3 regions of the Amycolatopsis sp. NPDC048633 genome follow, and region 3 is predicted to be linked to each of the others. Evidence: riboswitches for the same ligand, from Rfam matches in the RefSeq annotation. Region 3 holds a riboswitch; each other region holds the start of a gene.

What was found. Region 3 has a riboswitch for thiamine pyrophosphate ahead of AB0C38_RS25625 (thiamine ABC transporter substrate-binding protein). Riboswitches for the same ligand answer to the same signal wherever they lie in the genome.
Region 1: linked by a shared signal. The riboswitch ahead of thiC (phosphomethylpyrimidine synthase ThiC) and the one ahead of AB0C38_RS25625 (thiamine ABC transporter substrate-binding protein) in region 3 are both predicted to bind thiamine pyrophosphate.
Region 2: linked by a shared signal. The riboswitch ahead of thiO (glycine oxidase ThiO) and the one ahead of AB0C38_RS25625 (thiamine ABC transporter substrate-binding protein) in region 3 are both predicted to bind thiamine pyrophosphate.

What each region holds. Positions count from the first base shown of each region.
Region 1 covers NZ_JBEZHS010000035.1:77,622-85,306, reverse strand. The annotation lists gene AB0C38_RS40260 (helix-turn-helix domain-containing protein) at 44-439, shown strand; gene thiD (bifunctional hydroxymethylpyrimidine kinase/phosphomethylpyrimidine kinase) at 436-1,230, opposite strand; gene thiC (phosphomethylpyrimidine synthase ThiC) at 1,227-2,861, opposite strand; TPP riboswitch at 2,855-2,978, opposite strand; gene AB0C38_RS40245 (trypsin-like peptidase domain-containing protein) at 3,029-3,940, opposite strand; gene AB0C38_RS40240 (glycoside hydrolase family 15 protein) at 4,148-6,319, shown strand; gene AB0C38_RS40235 (peptide deformylase) at 6,393-6,971, opposite strand; gene AB0C38_RS40230 (DUF3263 domain-containing protein) at 7,126-7,434, shown strand; gene AB0C38_RS40225 (LytR C-terminal domain-containing protein) at 7,431-7,685, shown strand, end outside.
Region 2 covers NZ_JBEZHS010000035.1:90,127-97,811, reverse strand. The annotation lists gene AB0C38_RS40335 (SIS domain-containing protein) at 1-232, opposite strand, end outside; gene AB0C38_RS40330 (GntR family transcriptional regulator) at 381-1,136, shown strand; gene AB0C38_RS40325 (MFS transporter) at 1,177-2,700, shown strand; gene AB0C38_RS40320 (threonine/serine dehydratase) at 2,763-3,713, opposite strand; gene AB0C38_RS40315 (hypothetical protein) at 3,860-4,597, shown strand; gene thiE (thiamine phosphate synthase) at 4,722-5,381, opposite strand; TPP riboswitch at 5,514-5,619, shown strand; gene thiO (glycine oxidase ThiO) at 5,614-6,690, shown strand; gene thiS (sulfur carrier protein ThiS) at 6,690-6,890, shown strand; gene AB0C38_RS40295 (thiazole synthase) at 6,892-7,650, shown strand.
Region 3 covers NZ_JBEZHS010000015.1:55,048-62,732, forward strand. The annotation lists gene AB0C38_RS25620 (iron ABC transporter permease) at 1-1,333, opposite strand, end outside; gene AB0C38_RS25625 (thiamine ABC transporter substrate-binding protein) at 1,378-2,430, opposite strand; TPP riboswitch at 2,454-2,561, opposite strand; gene AB0C38_RS25630 (4a-hydroxytetrahydrobiopterin dehydratase) at 2,594-2,878, shown strand; gene AB0C38_RS25635 (DUF1330 domain-containing protein) at 3,144-3,554, opposite strand; gene ychF (redox-regulated ATPase YchF) at 3,610-4,692, opposite strand; gene AB0C38_RS25645 (AlkA N-terminal domain-containing protein) at 4,795-6,201, shown strand; gene AB0C38_RS25650 (DUF1737 domain-containing protein) at 6,209-6,400, opposite strand; gene AB0C38_RS25655 (SMC family ATPase) at 6,422-7,685, opposite strand, start outside.

The DNA of each region.
Region 1 (7,685 bases), on a different contig from region 3:
GCACTTTTCGCTAGAAGGCACTTGTTCGTAAAGTAGGTACCTGATGGAAACCACCTGTGACCAGGACGGACCCTGGGACGTCTACCTCCGCAGCTGTCCGTGCCGCGACGTGCTGGACCTGCTGGCCAACAAGTGGACGGCGCTGGTGCTGGGCGCGCTGGCCCGCGGCCCGCACCGCTTCGGCGAGCTGCGGCGCGCGGTCGACGGCATCAGCCAGAAGATGCTGACGCAGAACCTCCGCCAGCTGGAGCGCGACGGCTTCCTGACGCGCACGGTCTACCCGACCACCCCGCCGACGGTGGAGTACGCGCTGACGGAGATGGGGTCGGAGGTCGGGGCGCACCTGGTCGCGCTGAGCACGTGGTCGCAGGCGAACTTCGCCCGCATCCGCTCGGCGCGCGAGTCCTATGACACGCGGGAGCTGCAGCCGGTCCGCTAGGCCAGGACCCAGAACGGGGATACCGGGCCGACACCCGCGCCCAGTGGATAAGCCTCCGCCACGCACCGCTCGATGAACTTCTTCCCCGACGCCACCGCGTCCGGCACCGAGGCGCCCTTCGCCAACGACGACGTGATCGCCGACGCCATCGTGTCGCCGCCGCCGTGGGTGTTCTCCGTCTCGTACCTCGGGCCGCTCAACGAGATGAACTCGCGGCCGTCCGAGAGCAGGTCCACGCACTCCGGCGTCCCCTGCATGTGGCCGCCCTTGACGAGCACCCACTGCGAGCCGAACTCCAGCAACGCCTCCGCGGCCGTGCGCTGGGAAGCCGCGTCGACCACGGAAATGCCGGTGAGCAAGCGGACTTCGTCCAGGTTCGGCGTGATCAGTGTCGCGCGCGGGAACAGCTCCGTGCAGATCGCCTCCAGGGCGTCCTCCCGCAGCAGCGCGTGACCCGTCATCGACGCCGCCACCGGGTCGACCACGAACGGGCCGATCTCGACCTCGTCCAGCGTCTTCGCGACCGCGCGGATGATCTCGGCGGACGCCAGCATGCCCGTCTTCGCCGCGTTGACGCCCATGTCGGACGCCACCGCCTTGATCTGCGCGGTGACGATGTCCGCCGGGATCTCCGTGAAACCCTGTACGCCCAGCGAGTTCTGCACGGTGACCGCGGTCAGCGCGACGAGCCCGTGCACACCGTGCGCGAAGAACGTGCGCAGGTCCGCCTGGACGCCCGCACCACCGCCGGAGTCGGACCCGGCGATGGTGAGGGCGGTGGGGGGAGTCACGGCTGCACCACGGGCAGGTAGACCTTGTTGCCCGCGTCCGAGAACTCGGCCGACTTCTCCGCCATGCCGGCTTCGATCGCCTCCACAGTGGACAGACCGTGCTCCTCGGCGTACTTGCGGACGTCCTGCGTGATCCGCATCGAGCAGAACTTCGGCCCGCACATCGAGCAGAAGTGCGCGGTCTTCGCTGCTTCGACGGGCAGTGTCTCGTCGTGGAACGAGCGTGCGGTGTCCGGGTCGAGCGAGAGGTTGAACTGGTCGTTCCAGCGGAACTCGAACCGCGCCTTCGACAGCTCGTCGTCCCACTCCTGCGCGTACGGGTGCCCCTTGGCCAGGTCGGCGGCGTGCGCGGCGATCTTGTACGTGATCACGCCGGTTTTGACGTCGTCGCGGTTCGGCAGGCCGAGGTGCTCCTTCGGCGTGACGTAACACAACATCGCCGTGCCGTACCAGCCGATCTGCGCCGCGCCGATGGCCGACGTGATGTGGTCGTACCCGGGCGCGATGTCCGTCGCGAGTGGACCGAGGGTGTAGAACGGCGCCTCGCCGCAGAGCTTTTCCTCGAGCTCGACGTTCTCCTTGATCTTGTGCATCGGCACGTGGCCGGGGCCTTCGATCATCACCTGGACGTCGTGTGAACGCGCGATGTGCGTCAGCTCGCCGAGGGTTTCCAGCTCGGCGAACTGGGCGCGGTCGTTGGCGTCCGCGATCGAGCCGGGGCGCAGGCCGTCGCCCAGGGAGAACGTGACGTCGTACTGCCGCAGGATCTCGCAGAGCTCCTCGAAATGCGTGTACAGGAACGACTCCTGGTGGTGCGCGAGGCACCACGCGGCCATGATCGAGCCGCCGCGGCTGACGATCCCGGTGACGCGCCGCGCGGTCAGCGGGACGTAGCGCAGCAGCACGCCCGCGTGCACGGTGACGTAGTCGACACCCTGTTCGCACTGCTCGATGATCGTGTCGCGGTAGACCTCCCACGACAGCTTTTCCGGTTCCCCGTCGACCTTTTCCAGCGCCTGGTAGATCGGCACGGTGCCGACCGGGACCGGCGAGTTGCGGATGATCCACTCGCGCGTCTCGTGGATCCGCTTCCCGGTGGAGAGGTCCATGATCGTGTCGGCGCCCCAGCGGGTCGCCCACACCATCTTGTCGACCTCTTCTTCGACCGACGACCAGACGGCCGAGTTGCCCATGTTGGCGTTGATCTTCACCAGGAAGTTCTTGCCGATGATCATCGGCTCGGTTTCGGGGTGGCGGCGGTTGACCGGGATCACCGCGCGGCCGCTCGCGACCTCGGCGCGCACGAACTCCGGCTCGACGCGCTCGCGGGCCGCGATGTACTCCATTTCCCGGGTGATGACACCCTGTTTGGCCCACCCGAGCTGGGTGTTGTGCTCACGGCCGTCGGCCCAGCCGGCACGCAACCGGTGGAGTCCACTGTGGACGTCGATCTCGGTTTCGGGATCCGTGTAGGGGCCCGAAGTGTCGTAGACGTCGAAGTGTTCGCCGTTCGAGAGGTCGATCCGGCGTGCCGGAACCCGAAGTCCGGACTCGGTCTGCTGGTAGATCTTGTGCGAGCCCGTGATGGGTCCGGTCGTGACGGAGACGTCCTTGTTTTCCAAGGTGGTCAACGACTTTCACTCCCTACGCCGGCATTACCCGGTCAGGTTCATGCGGTCGGTGACACCTGGGAGAATCCCCAGTCACCCTCTCAGCCCGCCATGGCGCGAGCTCCCGCGTTGTGGTGTTGTGCCACCGACCATGCCACGCCGGGGCGACATACTCAAGTCCGCTCACCTCACCCGACCAGTTCGGCCGGTGTGGCGTACATGTCGACCATGGCTCCGTTGCGCAGCACGGTGATCGGCAGTGCGGTGCCGATCACTTCCGCGAACAGCTGCCGCTGGATGCCCTGGGCGTCCGAGACGCGGGTGCGCCCGACGGTCAGCACGAGGTCGCCGGCGCGCAGCCCGGCGCGCTCGGCGGGCCCGCCCGCGACCACCTCGTGCACCCGCAGCCCGGCCGCCTGTCCGGTGCGCTCGGCGACGTCGTCCGGCAGCGGCGCCGGGACGCCGACGACGCCGAGGTACGCGCGCCGCACCCGGCCCTCGACGACGAGCGTGTCGATGATCCGCCGCGTCGTCGCGTTGATCGGCACCGCGAGCCCGAGCCCGAACCCGGCGACCGCGGTGTTGATCCCGACGACGCGGCCGGCGGAGTCGGCGAGCGCGCCGCCGGAGTTGCCCGGGTTGAGCGCGGCGTCGGTCTGGATGACGTCCTCGATCACGCGCCCGGCGCGGCCGTGGCGCACCGGGAGCGCCCGGCCGAGCGCGCTGACGACACCCGCGGTGACGGTGCCGGAGAAGCCGAGCGGGCTCCCGATGGCGACGACGAGCTGCCCGACGACGAGGTCGTCGGCGTCCCCGAGCACGGCGGCCGACGGCGTCTCGCCGCGCGCCCGCAGCACGGCGAGATCGGACAGCGGGTCGGCGCCGACGACGTCGAAGGGCACCTCGCTGCCGTCGGCGAAGGTCGCGACGCCTTTTCGGTCACTGTCGACGACGTGCGCGTTGGTGAGCAGGTGGCCGTCGCCGGCGAAGACGACGGCCGAGCCGCTGCCGCGCGCGAGCTGGACCCCGGCGACGTGCGGGGTGACGGTCTTCGCGACCGTGCTGACGGCGCGCGAGTAGGCGTCCATCGCCTCGTCCATGACTGCACCTCGATTACACCGTTGCAGGTAATACAAGTGTGCGCCCGGTCGAGCCGGAAGTCCGTTCGCCGGCGGCGAACCGGCGGCGTGACCGGACCAGTGACGGTCAGTGGTTCACCGGTTCGGACCATGCGCCCGTGAAGAATCGGCGAGACACTGCCTGTCGCTTCTGTAACGGTGCAGAAGCGACTTTTCTGTGGGGTTGATATGCGCAAACTCATGTTCGGCGCCCTCGCCGGGCTGCTGGTCACCGGCCTGATACCGGGGATCGCGGCGGCTCAGGGCGGCGGCGAGGCACCCGGTGCGCCCGGGGCCCATCCCAGCTGGCTACCCGCGAACAAGACCGGGTTCGGCACCGCTCACGACCGGTCGAGCAACGTCTGGTTCACCCTTCAGGGCGGCCAGATGTCCGAGGTCTACTACCCGGACCTGTCGACGCCGAGCGTCCGGTCGATGAACTTCGTCGTCACGGACGGCCGCAGCTTCGCCGACACCGACTACACGGCGAAGTCGCAGCAGGTCCGGCGCACCGACGACGACAGCCTGACCTACGAGCAGACCATCACCGACGACCAGCACCGCTGGCGCCTGCGCAAGACGTACGTCACCGACCCGGCCGCCACGACGGTGCTGGTGGACGTCGACTTCCAGTCGCTCACCGGGCGGCCCTACCAGCTCTACGCGGTCGCCGACCCGGACCTGACCAACGACGGCTCCGACGACTCCGCCGCGCGGAAGGGCGACGCCGTCACCGCGCAGGACGCGACGAACGCCGCCGCGTTGACCGCGAAGCCGGCTTTCACGAGGACCAGCGTCGGCTACGCCGGCTCGTCCGACGGGAACACGCAGCTCACCAAGACCTTCAAGCTGAACACCTACGACACCGCCGCGAAGGGCAACGTCCTGCTGACCGGGCAGACCGCGGCCGACGGCGTCCGCAGCCGGCACGTCACCCTCGCCCTCGGCATGGGCGCGAAGGCCGCCGACGCGCTCGGCAGCGCGCAGGCGTCGCAGCGACGCGGCGTCCGCGACACCACCCGCGCGTACGACCGCGGCTGGGAGCAGTACCTGCGCGGGATCAGCAAACCGCCGTCGTCGCTGAAGACCGACGCCGAGCGCGACCTCTACAAGGCGTCGATGCTGACGCTCGCCGCGAGCGAGGACAAGCACCACCCGGGCGCCTTCATCGCGTCGCCGAGCATGCCGTGGCGGTTCGGGAACAACGACCCGGAGTGGTCGCCGTCCGGCACCTACCACCTGGTCTGGCCGCGTGACCTCTACCAGATCGCGACCGGCCTGGCCGCCGGCGGGGACACAGCCGCCGCGAACCGCTCGGTGAGCTACATGTTCGGCACCCAGCAGCAGGCCGACGGGCACATGCCGCAGAACAGCCGCGTCGACGGCGTGCCGTACTGGACGTCGATCCAGCTCGACGAAACCGCTTTCCCGATCGTGCTGGCCCAGCAGCTCGGCCGGACCGACCTGTGGCCCGGCGTCCGGAAGGCCGCCGACTTCATCATCGGCTACCGGGGCCCGGCCGGGCAGCCGTCGCCGTACACCCAGCAGGAGCGCTGGGAGGAGCAGGACGGCTGGTCCCCGTCGACCATCGCCTCGGTGATCGCCGGGCTCGTCTGCGCGGCGGACCTCGCCTCGCACAGCGGTGCCCCGGCGGACGCGGCCCGGTACCTCGCCGCGGCCGACAAGTTCAAGGCCGACCTGCCGAAGCAGACGATCACCACGAACGGGCCGCTGTCGAAGGACCCGTACTTCGTCCGGCTCACGAAGGACGCGAACGCCAACGCTCCGACGACGTACAACCTCGGCAACTCGAGCGTGACGATGGACCAGCGCGCGGTCACCGACGCGGGCTTCCTCGACCTGGTGCGCCTCGGCATCTACCGGGCCGACGACCCGGTGATCAAGAACAGCGTGAAGGTCACCGACAAGGACATCGCGTTCACGACGCCGACCGGCCAGTTCTGGCACCGGTACACGAAGGACGGCTACGGCGAGCAGGCCGATGGTTCGCCGTGGGACTACACGTTCCCGGCCGAGAGCCGCACGACGTTCGGGCGGCTGTGGCCGTTGCTCGCCGGCGAGCGCGGCGAGTACGAGCTGACGCTCGGCGACCCGTCGTCGGCCGCGCGGCGGCTGCGTGACCTCGGCCGGGTGAGCAGCTCGGCGGAGACCATGCCGGAACAGGTGTGGGACGAGAACCCGCCGTCGGGGCAGACCGGCTTCCCGGTCGGCACGCCCAACGCGTCGGCGACGCCGCTGGCTTGGACGCACGCCCAGTACGTGCGCTTGGCCTGGGACGTCAAGGCGGGTTCGGTCCTCGAAACGCCTCGCGTCGTCCGCTGCCACTACCTCGGCTGCTAGACCTCGCCAAAAGCCGTGAAGGCCTCCTTACCGGCCATAAGAGCCGGTAAGGAGGCCTTCACGGCTTTCAAGGTCAGATGACGGCGCCGTCGTCTTCCGGGGTGCGCGGGGGGAGCCACGACAGGCCGGGCACGCCCCATTTGTTGGACTTCAGCATCTTCTTCGCCGCGCGGGCGTGCCGGCCGACCAGGCGGTCGAGGTAGATGAAGCCGTCGAGGTGGTCGGTCTCGTGCTGCAGGCAGCGCGCGAAGTAGCCGGTGCCCTCGACCTCGATCGGGGTGCCCTCGACGTCGAAGCCGGTCACCTTCGCCCACTCCGCGCGGCCCGTCGGGTACGACTCGCCGGGCGCCGACAGACAGCCCTCCCAGTCGTCGTCCGGGTCCGGCATGGTCTCCGGGATCTCCGACGTCTCGAGCTTCGGGTTCACGACGAGGCCCTTGTGCCGCACGCCTTCGTCGTCCGGGCAGTCGTACACGAACACCCGCAGGTCGAGGCCGATCTGGTTGGCCGCGAGGCCGACGCCCTCGGCGGCGTACATCGTCTCGAACATGTCGTCGGTGAGCGTGCGCAGCTTCTCGTCGAACTCGGTGATCTCCCGAGTCGGCTGGTGCAGCACGGGTTCGCCGGCGATCACGATGGGGTGGATGGTCACGGCGACACAGTTTAGTCGGACCCTTCTGGTAGACCTGCATCAGACCGTGACGCGCCGATGCGGATGCCCACGTCGGCGGCAGCTTCCGTGGTTGAATGGCGCCCGCGGAAGAGCTAGGTCTGATTCGCCATACGCCCGATTGAGAGGGACCCGGATGGACGCCGCGGAGTCGATGGCTGAGCCGCAGCCGTCGCCGCCGAAGCCCGTGCCCGGCCTGACCGAACGCGAGGTCGAGATCCTCGCCTTCGAGCGCCAGTGGTGGCGGCACGCCGGGGCGAAGGAGAACGCCATCCGCGAACGCTTCGACTTGTCTGCGACGCGCTACTACCAGCTGCTCAACAAGCTGCTGGAGAAGCCGGAGGCGATCGAAGCCGACCCGATGCTGGTGAAGCGGCTGCGCAAGACGCGCGCCACCCGCCAGCGCAAGCGTGGCGCCCGGCGACTGGGGATCGAGCTGAAATGAGTGTGTTTTCGGGAATGTCCCGGCCGATGAAGGCCGCGGGCGTCGCCCTGGTCGGGGTGGCGATCATCGCGGCGGTGATCGGCGGGATCTCCGCGTTGAGCGGGGACGGGTCGAACGAAGCGGGGCCGAGCGGCACGCCGACCCAGCCGGGTACCTCCACCGGGTCGCAGCCGCCTTCGGGCACGACGCCGACGACGTCGCCGCCCACCACGACTTCGCCGTCGTCGCCTACTCCGCCGTCACCGACCTCG
Region 2 (7,685 bases), on a different contig from region 3:
AGACAAGACCAGCCGGAAGGCCGAGCATTACCTCGATCAGGTACTTCGCGTACAACGCTGCGTGGTCACTCGATCCACGCGCGGCGAGCAAAGCGAAGCGCGGGGGCCGTTGTGAGATCTTTTCCGCCACCCCGGCGATTTCCGCCTGACGCTCGACCAGTCCGGCCAGGACGTCCGGTTGCTGGGCGATCTCCGCGGCCATGTGCTCGCCGGGCCGTTGTTCGGTCATCATTTTCCTCTCCACCTCCGGCATTATGTACCGGACTCAGGCGGCGTCGGTCAGGTCTAGACCAATGTTAGTGGGGCGGCGGGTTTGGGGAAAAGGGTACGTTTCTTACGGGGACGTGGCGCGCAATGAGGGAAGACATAGGGAGTCGGGCATGTTGGAGACCACCACCACGGGCGAGGCGGGCGCCGTCGCCGGGCTGCGCGGGCAGCGCGAGCCCAAGTATTGGGCGCTGAAACAGCACCTCCTCGACCTCTTGGACGTGCTGCCACCGGGGTCGCCGATCCCGACCGAACGCGCGCTCGCCGGGGAGTTCACGGTCTCCCGCACCACGGTGCGCCAGGCGCTGGCCGACCTCACCGCCGAGGGCCGCCTGCACCGTGTGCAGGGCAAAGGCACCTTCGCGGCCGAGCCGAAGCTCGCGCAGCGGCTGCAGTTGTCGTCCTACACCGAGGACATGCGGCGGCAGGGGCTGAAGCCGTCTTCGAAGCTGCTGGAGCTCGAAGAGCTTCCCGCCGAGGGCGATCTCGCGAAACTGCTCGGAATCCGTACTGGTGCGAAAATTCTTCGCCTTCGACGGCTTCGACTCGCGGACTCGCAGCCGATGGCGCTGGAGACTTCGCACCTGCCGGCCGGCCGATTCCGCGGGCTGCGCAAGCACGTCTCGGCGGGCGGTTCGTTGTACGCCGTTCTACGCGAGTACTACGGAGTGGAACTGGAACGCGCCGAAGAGTCGATCGAGACGTCGCTCGCCGGCCCGGAAGAGGCGGAGATGCTCGGCGCCGACGTCGGCATGCCGGTGCTCCGGCTGACCCGGCACTCGTTCGCCACCGACGGCAAGCCGGTCGAGTACGCCCGCTCGGTCTACCGCGGCGACCGGTACAAGTTCGTCACGACGCTGCTGCCGTAGCCCGGTTGACGCGGATCTCCGCTGACGGTGGAGTAAGCACGTGACTGCCACCGAAGACACCGGGATCCGATGGGGGACGCACGCCGCCCGCGGCGTGCTCGCCACCACCATCCTCGGATCGGGCATGGCGATGCTCGACGGCACCATCGTCAACGTCGCCCTGCCCCGCATCGGCGCCGAGCTGAACGCCTCCGTCGCCGGGCTCCAGTGGATCCTCGACGGATACCTGCTGGCGCTCGCCGCGCTCATCCTGGTCGCCGGCTCGCTCGGCGACCGGTACGGCCGGCGCCGCATGTACCTCATCGGCGTCGTCTGGTTCGGCATCGCCTCCGGGCTGTGCGCCGCCGCCGTGTCCACCGAGATGCTGGTCGCGATGCGGATCCTGCAGGGCATCGGCGGCGCGCTGCTGACGCCGGGGTCGCTCGCGATCCTCCAGTCGTCCTTCGCGCACGACGCCCGCGCCCGCGCGATCGGCGCCTGGTCCGGGCTCGGCGGCATCGCGGCGGCCGCCGGGCCGCTGCTCGGCGGCTTCCTCGTCCAGGTCTGGTCGTGGCGGCTCGCGTTCCTCATCAACGTCCCGATCGCGGTCGCGGTCGTGCTGATGGCCCGGAAGTTCGTCCCCGAGTCGCGCGACCCCGAGGCGACCGGGCACCCGGACTTCGGCGCCGCCGCGCTCGGCGCGCTCGGCCTCGCCGGGGTCACCGGCGCGCTGGTGGAGGCACCGGCCCGCGGCATCGGCGACCCGATCGTGCTGGTCGCGGGCCTGCTGGGGATCGCGGGACTGGCCGCGTTCGTCGCCGTCCAGCACCGCTCGCGCGAGCCGCTGGTACCGCCGATGCTGTTCCGCGACCGGACGTTCACCCTGGCCAACGCGCTGACCTTCGCCATGTACGCGGCGCTCGGCGGCGTGATGATGCTGCTGGTCATGCAGCTGCAAGTGTCGCTGCACTACTCGCCGACGGCGTCCGGGCTGGCCGGGCTGCCGCTGACGGTGATCATGCTCTTGCTTTCGGGCCGCTCCGGCGCGCTCGCCCAGCGCATCGGCCCGCGTGCGCAGCTGGTGGTGGGCCCGATCGTCGTCGGCATCGGGATGCTGCTGATGCTGCGCATCGCGCCCGGCGCGTCCTACCTCGGCACGGTGCTGCCCGCGGTCGTCGTGTTCGGGCTCGGCCTGGCGACGGTCGTGGCCCCGGTGACCGCGACGGTGCTCGCCGCGGCCCCGGACCGCTACGCCGGCGTCGCGTCCGGCGTCAACAACGCGATCGCCCGGTCCGGCGGTCTCCTGGCGGTGGCGGTGCTGCCCGCGGCGGCCGGCCTGACCGGCGAGGCGTACGCCGACCCGGTGGCGCTCACCGCGGGCTGGCGGACGGCGCTGATCATCTGCGCCGCGCTGGCGATCGCCGGCGGGCTGATCGCGCTGGGCATCCACAACGGCGTCCTCGCGCCACCGACTCCGCCGCCCCCTGCCGCCGACGAGTCCCCGCACCTGGGCGAGTGCTACCACTGCGGCGTCGAGGGCCCGCCGACGCACGTCCGCGGCGGCGCCCCGGTCGCCGGCTCGTAAGCGCCCCAATGTGGCGTTCGGTGCGTTGGACGCAACCAACGCCACATTGGGGCGCTTGAGTCCTAACCCGCGAGGATCTCGGCGAACAGTGCCGGGTCGGCGTTGCCGCCCGAGACGATCGAGACCGTGCGGCCGGCCGGGAGCTCGTCCGCGTGGAACAGGTACGCCGCCGTCGCCACCGCGCCGCTGGGCTCGGCGACCAGCCGGGCCTTCCGGGCGAGCGTGCGCATGGCCTCGCGGATCTCGTCCTCGGTGACCGTGACCATCGCGTCGACGACCTCCTTCAGGTGCGCGAAGGTCAGCTCGGACGGCTGCGCGCGCAGGCCGTCGGCGATCGTCCGGGCGCGGTCGGCCTGGGGCCAGTCGACCTGGCGGCCCAGGCGCAGGCCCTCGGTCGTGTCGCCGGCCAGCGCCGGCTCGACGCCGATGACCTTCGCGCGCGGCGCGCGGGCCCTGATCGCGGTGCCGACGCCGGAGGCCAGCCCGCCGCCGCTCACCGGCACCAGCACGACCTCGACGTCGGGGAGGTCCTCGGCGATCTCGAGGCCCGCGGTGCCCTGCCCGGCGATGATGGCCGCGTCGTCGTAGGGCGGGACGAGGGTCAGCCCGCGTTCGGCGGCCAGTTCGTGCGCTTTCCCCTCGTGTTCGCCGATCGGCACCTCGATCACCTCGGCGCCGTACGCGCGGGTGGCCTCGACCTTGATCCGCGGCGCGACGTCCGGCACGACGATCACCGCGGGCACGCCGTACTGCTGCGCGGCGTAGGCGACGGCCTGCGCGTGGTTGCCGCTCGAGTAGGCGATGACGCCGCGGGAGCGCCGCTGCTCGTCGAGGGCGCCGATCGCGTTGAACGCGCCGCGCACCTTGAACGCGCCGACCGGTTGCAGGCTTTCGGGTTTGAGCCACAGGGTTCCGCGGGGATCCCACGTCTGGAGCAGCAGGGGCGTATGCACGGCGACACCTCGGACGCGCTTCGCCGCGGCCTCGATGTCAGAGATCGTCACCAGTTCCATGTGCTGATTATGTCAAGAAAATGTTCGCCCGATACTGTCTATTGTGGACAGTCAGAGTGGTCCTTCTCACGTCGGGGCAACGGGGGGAGTTCCTCGCGCGCCTTAGACGTTGGACAGGGGAGAAGACTTACTACCGGATCGGGATCATGAGCAAGGAGAACGCAGCGGCTTCCGAAGCGAAGGAAGAAAAGTCAGGTCTGCGCATCGCGCAGGTGATGGCGGCGGCGCTCGCGGCGGTGACGGCGGCGCTGCTGGGGTCGACGCTCGGCGTAGCCGGCACCGTGGTCGGCGCGGGCGTGGCGAGCGTGATCACGACGGTCGGCGGCGAGCTCTACCTGCGCTCGCTGCAGCGCACGCGCGCGGCGGCGGCGAAGGCGCGGCAGCTGGCGACGTCCGGCATCCGCCGGCGTGGCGGCCCCGGCGTCGGCGCGGAGGTGGCGCTGGCCGAGCAGCCGACGGTCCAGCTGCCCCGGCCCGAGGACGGCCCGCCCGAGGAGGAACCGTCGCGGCTGCGGAAGTTGCGCTGGCCGTTGATCATCGGCACGAGCGTGGCGGCGTTCGCGGTGGCGATCCTGGCGATAGTGGGCTTCGAGTCGGCGACGGGCACCCAGATCGGCGGCGGCACGGGTTCGGGCATCGGCAAGATCTTCGGCGGCGGCGGTCACCCCGACACGACGCCCTCGACGACACCGTCCACCAGCACGAACGACACCCAGGACTCGCCGACGCCGACCCCGTCGACGACCGAGACCACAACCCCGCCGACGACCTCGGCGGACTCGCCGACCACGACCCCGACCACACCGAGCACGACGGCCCAGCCGCCGTCGACCTCGGCGGCCCCGCCCACCAGCCAGGGCGCGGCTTCGACTCCCACGCCCTAGCAGCCACTTGTCCACAGGCGAACGGCTCCGCGCGAAGTTGTCCACAACTTTGCGCGGAGCCGTTTTTGCAGGCCAGGGACCGATAGACTGGACAGGGGACGCCCCCCAGGGAGGGCGGGGGCTGTCAGGCCAGGCGGGCGCGCAGTTCGCGGGCCGCGGACTCGGGGTCCTCGGCCTCGGTGATCGCCCGGACCACCACGATCCGCGACGCTCCCGCCGTCAGGACCTCCGGGAGCCGGTCGCCGTCGATGCCGCCGATCGCGAACCACGGCCGCTCCGGTGCGGCCGAAGCCGTCGAACGCACCAGGTCCAAACCAGGTGCCGAGCGCCCGGGCTTCGTCGGCGTCGGCCAGCAGGGGCCCGTGCAGAAGTAGTCCACTCCTGGCTCTGACGAAGCCGCGAGGGCCTGGTCAAGGGAGTGTGTCGAGCGGCCGATCACCACGTCGTCACCCAGGATTCGGCGGGCCAGCGGTACCGGGATGTCGTCCTGGCCCAGGTGGAGCACGTCCGCGCCGACCGCCAGTGCCACGTCCGCCCGGTCGTTCACCGACAGCAGCGCCCCGTGCCGGGCGCACGCCTCGGCCAGCACCTCCAGCGCCGCGATCTCTCCCGCGGCTTCCAAGGCGCCGGTCTTGTCGCGCAGCTGGATGATGTCGACGCCGCCGGCCAGCGCCGCGTCGGCGAACGAAGCCAGGTCGCCGCGGGCCGTGCGGGCGTCCGTGCACAGGTACAGGCGCGCGCTGTCGAGGCGGGCGCGGATCTTGTCACCGGAGAGGGCGAGCATAGCGGCGACCGTACCTGGCAAGTTGACAATCCGACCAAAGCAGGCCGGCCGTCGAGCGGTACATGCCGTTGTCGCGAAAGCCATCCGGCCGTGACTGCGGTTGGATTATCAACGAACGGCACAGTAGGGTGGACTTGTCCGCACGGGAGCCCGAGGCACGGGCTGAGAGGGAGCTGCCGCTCCGACCGTGGAACCTGATCCGGGTCATGCCGGCGCAGGGAGCGTGATTCCCATGACGAACACCTTGGCCGTCGTCGGCGGCGGCGTGATCGGCCTGTCCGCGGCGTGGCGCGCCGCGCGAACCGGCCGGGACGTCACCCTCTACGACCCCGAACCCGTCCGCGGCGGCGCGTCCTGGCTGGCCGGCGGCATGCTCGCCCCGGTCACCGAAGCCTGGCCGGGCGAGGAGGACGTCCTCAGCCTCGGCGAAGAGTCCTTACGCCGCTGGCCCGGCTTCGCGAGCGACCTCGCCCAGGAAGGCGTCGACCCGGGCCTGGCGGAACACGGGACCCTCGTCGTCGCGTTCGACAGCGCCGACGCCGGCCACCTCGACATCCTCGCCGGTCACCTGCACTCGATCGGCCGCGCGGCCGAACGGCTCACCGGCCGCGAGGTCAAGCGGCTCGAACCCGGCACCGGGTCCGTCCGAAGTGGACTCCACGTGCCTGGCGACCTGGCCGTGGACAACCGGAAACTGCTCAACGCGCTGTACGCGGCCTGTCAGGAACGAGACGTCCGGTTCGTCCGCGAGCGCGTCGAACGCATCCCGGACGCCGACGCCGTCGTGCTCGCCGCGGGCGCCTGGACCGGGCGGCTGCACCCGCAGCTCGCCGACGCCGTCCGCCCGCTCAAAGGCGAAATCCTCCGCCTCAAGCCCCGCCGCGGCTGCCTGCCGCCACCGACGCGCACCGTCCGGGCCGTCGTCGAGGGCCGCCCGATCTACCTCGTCCCCCGCGGCGACCAGGAGCTCGTGCTCGGCGCGACGCAGTACGAAGCAGGTTTCGACCGGGCCGTCACCGCGCGCGGCGTCCGCGAGCTGATCGAGGGCGCCGAACGCGTCTTCCCCGCGATCACCGAGTACGAGCTCGTCGAGACCGCCGCGGGCCTGCGGGCCGGCAGCCGGGACGTGCTGCCCTACATCGGCGTCCTGGACGACGGCGTCTTCGCCGCCACCGGGCACCACCGCAACGGCCTGCTGATGGCCCCCGTGACCGCGGACGCCGTGGTCGCCTGGCTCGAGGGGGAGAAGCCGCCCGAAGGCGTCGAAGCGGCTTCGCCCGCCCGCCTGCACCAGAAGGAGCACGTGTGATGGAGATCAAGCTCAACGGGAAGTGGACGGAGTTCCCGGACGGCGCGACCGTCGCCGACGTCCTCGAGGCGTCCGGCGGGCCGCGGCCCGGCATCGCCGTCGCGGTCGACGGCGTCGTCGTCCGCCGGAGCGACTGGACGGCCACCGCCGTGCCCAAGGGCGCGGGCGTCGACGTGCTCACCGCGGTCCAGGGAGGCTGAAATGGACGAAGAACCGCTGGTCATCGGCACCTCCAAGCTGACGTCACGGCTGATCATCGGCACCGGCGGCGCGGCGAACCTGGCCGTGCTCGAACGTGCGCTGGTCGCGTCCGGCACCGAGCTGACGACCGTCGCCATGCGCCGCGCCGACGCCGAAGGCGGCTCCGGTGTCCTCGAGCTCCTGAAAAGGCTCGGCATCGAGCTGCTGCCGAACACCGCGGGCTGCCGCACGGCCGCCGAAGCCGTGCTCACCGCGCAGCTGGCGCGCGAGGCGCTCGGTACCGATCTGGTCAAGCTCGAGGTGCACGCCGACGACCGGACACTGCTCCCGGACCCCTTCGAAACCCTCGACGCGGCCGAGCGGCTGGCCGCCGACGGGTTCACCGTGTTCGCCTACACGAACGACGACCCGGTGCTCGCGCTGCGCCTGGAGGAGGCCGGCTGCGCCGCCGTGATGCCGCTGGGCGCGCCGATCGGCACCGGCCTCGGTATCCGGAATCCGCACAACATCGAGCTGATCGTCTCGCGGGCGGGCGTCCCGGTGATCCTGGACGCCGGAATCGGTACCGCGTCGGACGCGACGCTGGCGATGGAGCTCGGCTGCGACGCCGTCCTGCTGTCCACCGCCGTCACCCGGGCGACGGACCCCGAGCGGATGGCCGCGGCGATGCGTTCGGCCGTCGTCGCCGGCCACCTGGCCCGCAGCGCGGGGCGCGTGCCGCAGCGGTTCTGGGCCCAGGCGTCGAGTCCACCCCGGTGAACCGGGGTGGCTTAACGCCGAACGTGCACGGCGAA
Region 3 (7,685 bases):
CGGCCGCGACCAGCGGGCGCAGCGTCAGCGGCAGGTCGATCTCCCGCCACACCCGCAGCGGGCTCGCCCCAAGCGTCGACGCGGCTTGCCGCAGCCGGACGTCGACCGAGCGCAGCACCGGCAGCACCATCCGCACGATCAGCGGGATGATCACCAGCGCCTGGGCCAGCGGCACCAGGTAGGGCGACGTCCGGAGGTCGCCGGGCAGCGCGTCGAGCGTCACCAGGTAGCCGAACCCGACGGTCACTGCGGACACCCCGAGCGGCAGCATCAGCACGGCGTCCATGGTCTCGCCGAGCCCACGCGCGGCTTTCGCAGGCGACCGACGCAACGCCACGAGCACGACGGACGCGAGCACGCCGACGACCATCGCGAGCAGCGTCGCGTCGACGGCGACCTTCAGCGAGTTGAGCGCGGCGTCCCAGCCGGACACCTGCAGCGCACCTTTCTCACCGGTACTGGTTAACGCTCGATAACCGGCGAAACTCCAGCCGCCCGAAGTGGACACCGATTCGACGAGCAGCGCGACGATCGGCGTCAGCAGAAGCGCCAGCACGACGCCCGCGGCGCCGACCACGGACCACTCGCCGCCGCGGGGACGCCGGGGATTCGCGGCACCGATCCGGGCGCCGTCCTTGCGCCGCCGCGCCAGCCCGCCGAGGACGAGCGCGGCGACCACGGCCGCGAACTGGATCAGCGAAAGTGCCGCCGCGCCCGAGAGATCGAGGAGGTCGACGGTCCGCAGGTAGATCTCGGTCTCCAGCGTCCGGTACTTCGCGCCGCCGAGGATCAGCACGACGCCGAAGCTGGTGGCGCAGAACAGGAACACGACGGCCGCGGCGGACGCGATCGCGGGCGCCAGCGCCGGCAGCGTCACCGAGCGGAACGCCCGCCACGGCGACGCGCCCAGCGCGCGGGCGGCGTCGGTCGTCCGCGAATCGAGCCGCGCCCACAGCCCGGCGACGGTCCGCGCGACGACGGCGACGTTGAAGAACGCGTTGGCCAGCACGATCGGCAGCACGCCGCCGTCCGGCCAGAGGGCGCGGAAAGCCAGGCCGACGACGACGGTCGGCAGCACGAACGGCACGAGCACCAGGGTCCGCGCGAGGCCGACCCCGGGCAGCTTCACCCGGGACAGCAGGAACGCCACCGGCAGCCCGGCCAGCACCGCGACCAGCGTCGACGCGGCCGCGCTCGCCACGGTGAACCCGGCCAGCTGCCAGGTCCGCGCGTCGCCGAGGACGGTGTCGAGCCCGCCCGCGGCGAACCCGCGGCCGATGATCGCCAGCACCGGCCAGGCGAAGAACACCACCAGGAACCCGATCGGGGCCAGCCCGAGCAGCGCCAGGCCGAGTCCGCGGGCGGTCCGCGGTGGGGCTACGACTGCACGAGCGTGCGCCATTCGCCGATCCACTTCTCGCGTCCGGCCTGGACCTGGTCCGCCGTCAGCGCCTGCGGCTTCTGCGGCAGCGGCGCGACCTGCGCCCAGCCCGTCGGCAGGTCGACGCCCTGGCGCGCCGGGTAGACGTACATGTTGGCCGCCACCGTCGCCTGGAACTGCTGCGAGAGCAGGAAGTCGACGACCTTGCGCGCGTTCTCGGCCTGCTTGCCGTTCGCCAGCACGCCGGCGTACTCGACCTGCCGGTAGCAGGTGTCGAGCAGCGCCTTGGTCCGCGGCTTGCCGTCGTCACCGACCTCCGCGGCCGGCGAAGAGGCGTACGAGACGACGATCGGCCGCGGCCCCTTGCCGGAGGAACCGGAGAAGTCCTTGGTGTAGGCCTCTTCCCAGCCGCTGACCACCTTGAGCCCGTTGGCCTTCAGCTTCGTCCAGTAGTCCTTCCAGCCGGCCTCGCCGTACTTCGCGACGGTGCCGAGGAGGAACGCCAGCCCGGGCGACGCCGTCGCCGGGTCCTCGGCGACCAGCAGGTCCTTGTACTTCGGGTCGGCGAGGTCTTCGTACGACGCCGGTGCCGGGATGCCCTTCGCCGTGAAGTAGTTCGTGTCGACGTTGACGCAGACATCACCGACGTCGACCGCGGAGAGCCGGTGCTCGGGGTCGACGGCGTAGCGCTGCGGCCCGCGGTCGGCCTCCGGGCTGGTGTAGGGCTCGAAGACGCCTTCCTTGAGCGCGCGCGACGCGAAGGTCGAGTCGACGCCGTACGCGACGTCGCCGATCGGGTTGGCCTTCGTCAGCACGAGCTTGTTGGTCAGCGAACCGGCGTCGCCCTGCTTGAGCACGGAGACCTTGATGCCCGACTGCTTCTGGAAGGCGTCGAGCACCTCCTGCGGCGCCAGGAAGGAGTCGTGCGTCACGAGGGTGACGGTGGGCGTCTGCTGCGGGCCACCGTCACCGTCCGACAGCGAGCACCCCGCGGCGACGGCGCTGACGACGGCGATGGCCGTCGCGGCGCGCACAGCCCTGCGTTTCATCTACCCCTCCTGCACTTCACCGGACGAGGAGGGAAAGCCCTCCCTTCGCCGGCATGATCCGGTCAGGTGCGAACGGTCGCGGGTGACCCCGCCTCTCAGCCCGGCCGAACCGGACTCCCGTGGCAACCGTGCAGCGTAGTCCAGGACGCAGGACGATGGAGCCATGACGGAAATCTTGAGCGACTCCGAGGCTGACGGACGACTGGGAACCGGCTGGACCCGGTCCGGCGCGGTGATCTCCCGCGAGGTGGAGCTGGCGAGCTTCCCCCAGGCGATCGAGGTGGTCGACCGGGTGGCGGTGCTCGCCGAGGCGGCCGATCACCACCCGGACATCGACATCCGCTGGCGCACGCTGACGTTCCGGCTCTCGACGCATTCGGCGGGCGGCTTGACGGCCAAGGACTTCTCCCTGGCGGCCGAGATCGACGCGGTGCTTTCTTCTTTGTGACTCTGGTTACGCTGAGTGCACTTTCCGGCCGGTTCGACGTCTCTCGGTAAACGACATTGCTAGGAGAGACGGTTATGACGCAGGCGATCGTGGTCGGCACGGCAGCATTCGCATCGATGGTGGCAGCGGCCGGAGGTGTGCTCTGGTTCACGGTCCGCTCCCGCCGTCACTCGGACGGCTGAGCGCTGGCGGTGAGTTCGGTCACAGCCGCTAACGAAGACCATGATCAGCGCGCTGAGCAGGGCGGAAGCATCGGATTTCGGCCCTAGGAAATGCCATGAACAGCACCTCCACCGCCACCGCCCTCACCCCCGCCCAGCGTGCCTGGATCAACACCCTCGCCCCCGCCGTGGTGCTGATCGCCATCGCGTTGATGGGCCTCCTCGGCTGAGCCGCCCCCCTCGACGAGCACCAGCCGCCGATCGAGCGCCGTCGCCCTGATCTCCAGTGCGGCGGCGTACTCATCGGAGGCGTACCAGCGTTCGGCGGTCGTCCGGTCCGGGAACTCGACGATGATCACTTTCCGATCGGAGTCCCCTTCGAGCGCGATAGGCGTCGCGCCTCTCGCGAGGTAGCGGCCTCGGTAGGCTTCGATCGAGGCCTGGGCGAGTTCGCGGTAGCGCTGGGCTTGGGTTTCGTCGAGGATCTCGACCTCGGAAATGACGTAGGCACTCATGGTTCCGAGCGTGGCAGAGCCACTCGCGCCGAGCGTGGTGCCGCTGCTACCCGGCTCAGACGTTGAAGCGGAACTCCACCACGTCGCCGTCGGCCATGGTGTAGTCCTTGCCTTCCATGCGGACCTTGCCCGCCGCGCGGGCCGCCGCCATCGAGCCTGCCGTCATCAGGTCGTCGTACGAGACGATCTCCGCCTTGATGAAGCCGCGCTCGAAGTCCGTGTGGATCACGCCCGCCGCCTGGGGGGCCGTCGCGCCCTGGGGGATCGTCCAGGCGCGGGACTCCTTCGGGCCCGCCGTCAGGTACGTCTGCAGGCCGAGCGTGTGGAAACCCGCGCGGGCCAGGGAGTACAGGCCCGGCTCCGGCTGGCCGACCGACTCGAGCAGCTCGCGCACCGACTCCTCGTCGTCCAGTTCCAGCAGCTCCTGCTCGACCTTCGCGTCGAGGAACACCGCGTCCGCGGGGGCGACCAGCTTGGTCAGCTCCTCGCGGCGGGCTTCGTCGGTGAGGACGCCTTCGTCGGCGTTGAAGACGTAGAGGAACGGCTTCGACGTCAGGAGGCTGTGCTCGCGAAGCAGTTCGAGGTCGACGTCCTTCTGCGCGGAGAAGAGCGTGCGGCCGCTGTCGAGGATCTCCTTCGCCTTCTGCGCGGCCTCGAGCGCAGGCTTCGCTTCCTTCTTGGTCCGCGCTTCCTTCTCCAGGCGCCAGACGGCCTTCTCGAGGGTCTGCAGGTCCGCCAGGATCAGCTCGGTGTTGATCGTCTCGATGTCGCTCAGCGGGTCGATCTTGCCGTCGACGTGGATCACGTCCGGGTCGTCGAACACGCGGATGACCTGGCAGATCGCGTTGGCCTCACGGATGTTCGCGAGGAACTTGTTACCCAGCCCGGCACCCTCGGAGGCGCCCTTCACGATGCCCGCGATGTCCACGAAGGACACCACCGCCGGGACGATCTTCTCCGACTTGTGCAGCTCGGCCAGCTTGTCCAGCCGCGGGTCCGGCAGCGGCACCACGCCGACGTTCGGCTCGATCGTCGCGAACGGGTAGTTCGCGGCGAGCACGTCGTTGCGGGTCAGCGCGTTGAACAGGGTGGACTTGCCGACGTTGGGCAGGCCGACGATACCGAGGGTGAGGCTCACGACCCCGCAGTCTACGTGGCTCGCCCGACCGCGGCCCACACCCCCAACGCAGCGTCGGATTTCCGCCAGCGGCGGCGCTGACCTGCTGGCATGCTCGGATCCATGGTCACCGAAACGCTCGCACTCTGGCGGGACGCCGAGCGCTGCTACCGCGTGGTCACCGCCCGCGACCCGCGCTTCGACGGCCAGTTCATCATGGCGGTGCGCACCACCGGCATCTACTGCCGGCCGTCCTGCCCGGCGTCGACACCGAAGGTGAAGAACGTCCGCTTCTTCCCGACGTCGGCGGCCGCGCAGGCCAACGGCTTCCGCGCCTGCCGCCGCTGCCTGCCCGACGCCGTGCCGGGTTCGCCGGACTGGAACCTGCGCGCCGACCTCGCCGCACGGGCGATGCGCCTGATCTCCGACGGGACCGTGGAGCGCGAAGGCGTCCCCGGCCTCGCGCGCCGGCTCGGCTACTCGGAACGCCAGCTCGGCCGCGTGCTGACCGCCGAGCTGGGCGCTGGCCCGCTCGCGCTGGCCCGGGCGCACCGCGCGCACTCGGCCCGGCTGCTCATCGAGATGTCGGGACTGCCGCTCACGGACGTCGCGTTCGCGGCGGGCTTCTCCAGCGTCCGGCAGTTCAACGAGACGATCCGCGAGGTGTTCGCGACGACGCCGTCGCAGCTTCGCGCCTTCGCCGCTTCGCGACGTGGACGTCAGGGCGACGTCGGGGGAACGCGCCTCAGCCTGCGGTTGCCGTTCAGGCCGCCTTTCGACGCTGTCGGGTTGCTTCGCTTCTTCGCCGCTCACGCTGTCCCGGGCGTCGAGGAGGTGACTACTGCCTCCTACGCGCGGACATTGCGGCTCGCGCACGGCACCGGCGTCGTCCGGCTGACGCCGCAACCGGACCACGTGCGCTGCGAGCTGCTGCTCGCCGACCTGCGCGACCTCGGCAGCGCCGTCAGCCGGGTGCGCCGGCTGCTCGACCTCGACGCCGACCCGGCGGCGGTCACCCGGGTCCTCGGCGCCGACCCGGCGCTGGCGCCGGTCGTGGCGGCCGTGCCGGGGATCCGGGTCCCGGGCACCGTCGACGGTGCCGAGCTGCTACTCCGGGCCCTGCTCGGCGACCGCGCCGCGGACGTCGCACCACTCGGCGAGGAGATCCCGGGCGACTGGGGCGTGACCAGGCTGTTCCCGTCCGCCGCTCGGATCGCGACCGCGCAGGTCCCCGAACACGTCACCGGCGTCGCGGCCGCCCTGGCCGAAGGGCGGCTGGACGTGCACGTCGGCCGCGACGCCGCCGAGCTGCGCGCCGAGCTGCTGGCATGGCCCGGAATCGACGCCGCCACCGCGGACTACGTCCTGATGCGCGTCCTCGGCGCCCCGGACGTCCTGCTGACCGACGAGACGGCGGTCCGCCAGGGCGCCGCGGCGCTGGGCATCACCCCGGAGTCGCTGCCGAAGCTGGCGCGGGCGTGGACTCCGTGGTGCTCCTACGCCGGGATGTACCTGCGGCGGGCCGGCTGACGCCGCGTCAGCCCTGCTCGCCGTGCCACAGCAGCGCCTGCGCGACGATCACCTGGGCACCGTCGAACGTCGCGGCCGGCGAGCCGTGCAGTTGGTAGCCGAGGTCGAGCGCCTCGCTGATCCGGTGGCAGAACTTCGCGTCGTCCGGGCCGGTGAGGATGCGGTAGCGGGGCAGGCCGTTCGGCGGCTGGTCGGTCATGACTTCATCTTGTCCGAAACCTCAACCGGCGCGCACCTCCACTGTGGAGCCCGTGCGGGACTTCCGGACCCGCAGCCGCGTGGGGATGCGCTGCCGCAGCTCCTCGACGTGGGACACCAGGCCGACCACCCGCCCGCCCGCGCGCAGCTCGTCGAGGATGTTCATCACGACGTCGAGGGTTTCGGCGTCCAGGGTGCCGAACCCCTCGTCGACGAACAGCGTGTCCAGCAGCGCGCCGCCGGTCTCCCCGGCGACGACGTCGGCCAGCCCCAGCGCGAGAGCCAGCGACGCGAGGAACGACTCGCCCCCGGACAGGGTCTTCGCCGGGCGGATGGTGCCCGAGTAGTCGTCCAGGACGTCGATGCCGAGGCCGCCGCGGGTGCCGCGCGCCCCGGCCGCGTCCGAGTGCACGAACGAGTACCGCCCCTGGCTCATCGTGCGCAGCCGGTGGGTGGCGGCGACCGCCACCTCTTCGAGCCGCGCCGCGAGCACGTACGAACGCAGCGACATCTTCCGGCTGTTCTGGCCCCGTCCGTTGACGACGTCCGCGAGCGCGCGTAGCTCGGCGTACGCCGCTTCGGCCGGGGCGAGGCCGGCGAGAGCCTTGCGCAGTAGGCCGGCCAGCCGCGTCAGCTCCTCGTGCTGAGCGGTCGCCACCCGCAGCGCCGCGTACGCCGAGTCCGCCCGCGCCCGCGCCAGCTGGGCCGCGTCGGCCGCGTGGCCGACGTCCGCGACGTCGTCCGGCGAGATCCCGAACAGGTCCGGCTCGGACAGCAGCGCCCGTGCCCCCGCCGCGGCAGCCTCGGCCTCGGCGATGCCCTGCTCCAGCTTCTCGATCTGCTCGTCCGGCAGCATCGCGGCCCGCGCCTTCTTCAGCGACGTGAACCCCTTCGCCTCGACCGCCGTCTCGACCAGCGCCCGCTGCTGCGCGACGCGCTCGCGGGCGCCCGCGACGGCTGTCCGGGCCTCGGCGACCCCTTCGAGAGCCTCGGCCAGCCCGACCAGGTGCTCCCGCCGGGCACCGACGTCCGCGAACTCGCCGCGCCCGGCGACGAGCCGGCGTTCGCGCTCGGCCAGCCGTTCTTCCAGAGCCCGGACGTCGGTCGTGGCCTCGGTCGCCGCCTGTTCGGCCCGGCGGCGGCGTTCGGTCCGCAGCTCGAGGTCGCGTTCCAGGAGGACGACCTGCTCGCCGAGCTTCGCCTTCCCGGCCGCCTGCTGGGTCAGCGAAGCGACCACCGCGCGGGCTTCGGCCAGCTCCGCGGTGATGGACTCGGCCGTGCGCTCG